DNA from 2 places in the Micromonospora sp. CNZ309 genome. Region 1 is predicted to be linked to the other one. Evidence: riboswitches for the same ligand, from Rfam matches in the RefSeq annotation. Region 1 holds a riboswitch; the other holds the start of a gene.
What was found. Region 1 has a riboswitch for cyclic di-AMP ahead of CLT72_RS14135 (coiled-coil domain-containing protein). Riboswitches for the same ligand answer to the same signal wherever they lie in the genome.
Positions count from the first base shown of each region.

Region 2: linked by a shared signal. The riboswitch ahead of CLT72_RS00510 (C39 family peptidase) and the one ahead of CLT72_RS14135 (coiled-coil domain-containing protein) in region 1 are both predicted to bind cyclic di-AMP.

Region 1 covers NZ_PJNG01000001.1:3,469,004-3,472,078, forward strand. Annotated here, with positions in the region: gene CLT72_RS14125 (AAA family ATPase) at 1-74, shown strand, start outside; gene CLT72_RS14130 (cation diffusion facilitator family transporter) at 152-1,069, shown strand; cyclic di-AMP (ydaO/yuaA leader) riboswitch at 1,223-1,354, shown strand; gene CLT72_RS14135 (coiled-coil domain-containing protein) at 1,368-2,447, shown strand; gene CLT72_RS14140 (hypothetical protein) at 2,480-2,959, opposite strand.
Region 2 covers NZ_PJNG01000001.1:102,633-105,707, forward strand. Annotated here, with positions in the region: gene CLT72_RS00505 (acyltransferase family protein) at 60-1,289, shown strand; cyclic di-AMP (ydaO/yuaA leader) riboswitch at 1,609-1,749, shown strand; gene CLT72_RS00510 (C39 family peptidase) at 1,979-2,824, shown strand; gene CLT72_RS00515 (alpha/beta fold hydrolase) at 2,930-3,075, shown strand, end outside.

The sequences.
Region 1 (3,075 bases):
CGGGCGTACGGACGCTCTACGTGGCGCTGTCCCGGGCCACCCAGCGGCTGACCACCGTCGACCCGACCGGCTGAGGGCCCGTCACTTGCACACATAGCGATGTGAGCATAAATTGAACGCGAATCCGGACCCCCAGAGGGAGGATGGGCGCGTGGGCGCAGGTCATGACCACCACCACGGGTCGGTGGCGAACGCCGCACACCGCCACCGGGGCCGGCTCTGGGCGGCGTTCGGTCTGCTCGCCGGCCTGATGGTGGTGGAGGCGGTGGCCGCCTTCCGGACGGGCTCGCTGGCCCTGCTCAGCGACGCCGGGCACATGTTCACCGACGTGCTCGGCATCGGCATGGCGCTCGCCGCGATCTCGGCGACCCGGCGGGCGGGCGGCGACCCGCAGCGCACGTTCGGCCTCTACCGGCTGGAGGTGCTCGCCGCCCTGGCCAACGCCGTGCTGCTCTCCGGCGTCGCGGTCTACGTCGTGATCGAGGCGGTACGCCGCTTCGGCGACCCGCCGGAGGTGCTGGCCGGCCCGATGCTGGTGGTCGCCGTACTCGGCCTGCTCGCCAACGTCGGCGCCTTCGCCCTGCTGCGCTCGGGGGCGAAGGAGAGCATCAACGTCCACGGCGCGTACCTGGAGGTCCTCGGCGACCTGCTGGGGTCACTCGGCGTGATCGCGGCGGCACTGCTGATCGCCACCACCGGCTGGTGGTGGGCCGACCCGCTGGTGGCCGTCGCGATCGGGCTGTTCATCCTGCCGCGCACCTGGCGACTCGGGCGGGCGGCGCTGCGCATCCTGGTGCAGGCCGCGCCGGAGCACCTCCAGGTAACGGCCGTGCACGACCGGCTGGCCGCCGTGCCCGGCGTCGCCGAGGTGCACGACCTGCACGTCTGGACGCTGACCTCCGGGATGGAGGTGGCCTCGGCGCACCTGACCATGACACCCGACGCAGAGGTCGGCGCGGTGCTGGGTGCCGCCCGGGCCGCGCTGCACGACGACTTCCAGATCGAGCACGCCACGTTGCAGATCGAGCCGGGAGCGTCGCCAGGGGCTTGCGGGGCAGTCGAGTGGTAATGAGGACAACCTTAAATCTGGGAGAGTATTGTTGCCTTATGCCGGATTTGACTGTTAGTGGACATGCACCGTGCGTCACCTGCACTGCAGCAGTCACACCGGCACCGGTAGGCTCTGCTTCGGCCTCCGCCAGGCGGCACCCACCGGTGCCGGCGGTGGCCGCCGCCTAATCGCCCGGCGGGGCGTACCGGGGAACCATGTTCGTGGGGTGCATCCGCGTCAGCGGTAGGGATCTTCCGTCCCGAACCCGTCAGCTAACCCGGTCGGCGGCTGACGGAAGGACACGTGTATGCCAGTGATGGCACCTGTACGACGACGTGCCGCCCGGACGGCGGCCCTGATCGCCACGATGCTCGCCCTCGGCGCTGCGGTGGCCCCGGTCACCGCCGCCCCGGCGGCGGCCGCCACCCGCGCCGGCCTGCTCGCCGCCACCCCCGGCCAGGACGAGGAGGGCGGCACGCCCGCCCTGCGGGCCCAACTCGAGGCCGCCAGCAAGGGCTACCTCGACGCCAAGCGCGCCCTCGACACGTCGGCCAAACGGCAGCAGCAGCTCGCCGCCCAGCTCAGGAGCACCGAGGTCGAGCTGACGGCGCGCAGCGCCAAGGTCGGCGAGATCGCGGGGGCCGCTTACCGCACCGGCCGGCTCAGCGTGGCGTCCGCCCTGCTCAACAGCGGTTCGCCGGACGGCTTCATGGACCGCGCCGCCGCCCTCGACGCGGTGGCCGCCAAGGAGGACCGGGCCCTGCGCGAGCTCCAGCAGACCCGGGACGAGGCCGCCCGCACGAAGCTCGCCCTGGACGGCGAGATCCGGGAGCAGCGCAAGCAGGTCACCGTGATGGCCAAGCGCAAGGAGCAGGCCGAACGGGCGCTGACGGTCGCCAACCAGAAGCAGCAACAGCGACAGTCCGCAGGCGGGGGCGGCTCGCCGGGCGGCACCTCGAGCAAGACGGCGAAGGCGGCGCCGCGCAACTCCGACGGCTCCTGGCCGCGCGAGTCGTGCAGCGTCAACGACCCCACCCCCGCCAACGGCTGCATCACGCCGCGCACGCTGCACGCGCTCAACCAGGCCAAGGCGGCGGGCTTCACCCGCTACGTCTCCTGCTACCGCCCCGGCGGCTCCGGCGAGCACCCGAAGGGCCGGGCGTGCGACTTCGCGGCCCAGAAGGGCGGCTTCGGCGGCGACGCCACCGGCGGTGACCGGACGTACGGCAACAACCTGGCGGCGTTCTACGTGCGCAACGCCGACCGGCTCGCCGTGCTCTACGTGATCTGGTACCGGCAGATCTGGCTGCCGAGCAGCGGGTGGAAGTCGTACAGCGGGGCCAACGGCGATCCGTCCAGCGACCACACCAACCACGTGCACCTGTCGGTCTACTGACGCCCACGCCCCGGTGCCCCGCCCGTCGCGGGTCACCGGGGCGTGTCGGTGGGTGGCGGCTGCGGCGCGGCACCGTCGAGGACAGCGGCGAGGCGCGCGGCCAGTCCGAGGTGGGCGGCGCGCGCCTGGCGGAACGCGTAGCCGAAGAGCGGCGCGGGTGCGGCGAGGGTGATCTCCACGTCGACGCGGACCACGCCGTCGGGCTCCGCCCGCAGCCGGGTGTGGTTGCGCACCGTGGTGGCGGGCCACTGCCGGGCCACGGTGACGATCTCGTCGGGCTCGTCGACCAGGACGTCGGCCCGGTAGGTGATCGGCAGCCGTACCGGCCCAGCGGCCAGCCGGTCGGTGATGTCGTAGCTGGCCCGGGCACCGGGGCGGGGCGGCACCCGCCGGACCCGGACGATCAGCGGGTGCAGGCCCTCCTGCCTCCTCGGATCGACCAGCAACGCCGCGGCCCGCGCCACGGAGCAGCGCGCCTGGACGGTGTAGCTGAAGGAACTCCGCCTGAGCACGCCGTCTCCCCACCGCCGATGGTCGCCCGATCGTCGCGTATGCCGGGCGCCCTGGCAACGCCGCGCCGATCCCGCCCGGAGTCCGGACGCCCTGCCGGCGGGACCACTACGGTCAG
Region 2 (3,075 bases), 3.4 Mb from region 1:
CGACGGGCCGAGGAGGAGACGTACGTGCTGGTGACCCTGCGGATCGCCGGGATGCCGGCATGACGGGGACCGCGACCGCCGCGCCGGCAGTCCGGCCCGCGTCCCCGGCCAGCCGCCTGCCGTCGCTGACCGGGCTGCGCTGGGTCGCCGCCCTGCTCGTCTTCGGTTTCCACGTCGCGACGATGGGCATCATCGCCGAGCCCGGCCACAAGGCCGTCGTGGACTGGGCCTTCGCCCTCGGCCTCTCCGGCGTGCAGTTCTTCTTCATCCTCAGCGGCTTCGTGCTGGTCTGGTCGGCCCGGCCCAGCGACACCCGCCGGGCGTTCTGGCGCCGCCGGGTGGCCAAGATCTGGCCGAGCCACGTGGTCCTGTGGGTGGCGGCCCTGGCGGTCGCGGCCTGGTTCGCCGACCCCGTGGACCGGGTCGTCGCGGTGGAGAACCTCTTCCTCCTCCAGGCCTGGGACCCGCGGCCGGGCCACTTCTACAGCATCAACACGGTCAGCTGGTCGCTGTCCTGCGAGTTCTTCTTCTACCTCTGCCTGCCGTTGGCCCTGCCGTTCATCCGCCGGGCCCGGCCGTGGGCGCTGTGGGCCGTCGTGGTCGCGGTGCCGCTGCTGATCCTGGCGCTCTGGCCGGCCCAGTCCCTGGTGCCGGAGGAGAGCCGGTGGTGGTTCACCCAGATCTTCCCGCCGGTGCGGTCGCTGGAGTTCTGGATGGGCGTGGCCGCCGCCGAGCTGATGCGGCGCGGCCGGTGGCGGGGACCGAGCCTGCCGGTGGCCAGCCTGGTGTTCGTGGCGACCTGGGTGCTCGCCGCGCAGTGGGTCCGCGCCGAACTGTGGGCGGCGCTGCTCTCCGTGGCGTACATCCTGGTCATCGCGGCGGCGGCGGACGCCGACGTACGCGGGCGGCGCTCGCCGTGGCGGTCCCGCCCGATGGTCTGGCTCGGCGAGGTCTCCTTCGCCTTCTACCTGGTGCACGTCCTGGTGATGATCAGCGTCCTGCGGTTCACCGGCGACTGGGGCGTCGGGTTCCCCGGCTGGTGGGGGCTGGCGGTGGTGCTCGGCTTCCTGCTGGTCAACCTGGCCCTGGCCGCCCTGCTGCACCGCTTCGTCGAGACGCCGATGATGCGGCTGCTCACCCCGCGCAGGACGGCCCGCCCGACGCCGCGGGGCGGGGACGACGGCGGGACGGACCCCGGCGCCTCCGGGCCACCACCGGGGAAGCGGGGCGACGCCGTGCCGCGTCCCCGGCCCGCCGACCACCCGGCGGCGTACGTCGACTCGCGCTGACCGCCCCGGGCGGAAATCCCACCCGTCGGGAAGGCCCGACCGTTTTCGTGACGCCGGTCACCGCGACGCCGAACCGGTCACCGGGCGCGGCCGGGTCGTTTCCCGCCGGGGTTTCGGGGTCGATGCCCGCCACTCGTCCCGTTGTCACCCTCGGGCGCCGGCCGAAACGGTCGTCCCATTGAGTCACGTCAGTGGCGAGCTGCCCGCAAAAATTGCGCCCAGATCAAGGTTTAAGCAGGTGGGGCTGGGTTGGCAGGGCGCGGACCGGCCAGTAATGTCGGCGCGTCCGGTGCGGTACCCGATCGCTCAGAGGCGACGCCGCACCGACCCGCCTAATCGTGAACGACGAGCCGGGGACCCAGTGCTTCGTGGGGTGAATCCGTGGGCCGCAGGCCTGTGGTAGGGCGTTCTTCCCGCCCGAATCCGTCAGCTAACCCGGTCGGCGGCGTCGGAAGGAGTTCCATCCTCGTGCAGCACCCACCCACCCCCCGGTTGTTCCGCCGTCTCCACGGCGCCGCGGTGCCCGCGCTCGCCCCTTCGCAGGTAGCGAGCTGACCGACCGGTCACCGTTCGTCGCCCGGCATCCCGGGCGCATCCCCTGAGTGGCCCACCACCCGCACGGACGCCCGTCCGCGCGGTCGGTCCGCCCTGCCCTCGGCGCGGACCGCCGGCCGCTCACCCCCGAGCCCGTGGAGGAAACCGTGAAGCACCACCTCAGGCGACAGCTACGTCGCCTCACGTCCGAGCGTCCGTACCAGTTGGCCGCCGCGTCCGCCGCGGCGCTCGTGCTGGCGTCGGGCACGGGCGCGCTGCTGGCCGGAGCCGACGAGGCCCCCGCCGCCGCGCAGGCCCCGGTCGCCGCGAGCGAGCCACGCGAGGCCACCGCGGCCTCGCGCGGGCAGGCCCGGATCGCGACGGCCCCGTCCAGCGCGGCCCCGGCCGCCGCCAGCGCCGCCCCGTCGGCCAGCGCCACCAGCACCGCCCCTGACCCGGACCTGACCCGCAAGCCGGAGCCGCCGAAGCCACCGGCCGCGAAGAGCCTGGACTACGACTACCAGGCCCAGACCACGTTCTACAACTGCGGTCCGGCGGCCGTCCGGCACGCCCTCAGCGCCGCCGGCATCGCGCGCAGCCAGGACGCCCTCGGTGCCCAGTTGGGCACCGACCAGATGGGCACCGACTCGGCCCAGGACACCACCCGCGTGCTGAACGCGACGGTGAAGGGCGAGCCGTACCGGACCCGGATGATCCCGGGCGGCGCCGCCACCCCGGCGCAGATGGACCGGCTCCAGGCCGACGTCGTCGCGGCCATCGGCGACGGGCGGGGCGTCGTGGTGAACGTCGCCGGCAGCGCCACGGACACCGACGGCGGCTGGCACTCGTTCCCCGGCGGCCACTACGTGGCCGTGGTCGGCTACCAGGACGAGGGACGGCTCGTGAAGATCGCCGACTCGGCGAACCCGGCGACCGCGTCGTACTGGATGAGCACCATCGCCCTGGCGAACTGGGCCGCCACCCGCGGCTACTCCGCCTGAGCGACACCGACGGGCGTCGGCCCCCCACCCCGGGGGCCGGCGCCCGTTGTCGTGTCCGGGTCACGGCCCTCGCCCGGCGCCCCGCTGGGTGACAGACTGCGCGGCATGGTCGATGAATCGGGTGACCGCGACGGCCGGCGGGTGCTCCTGCTGCTGCACGGCATGGGCGCGACCGGCGACGTGTGGCTGCCCTGCGCGCCGCTGCTGGAGCGCCGCTGGGCGGGACGGTGGCTGGCGCCGGACCTCGCCGG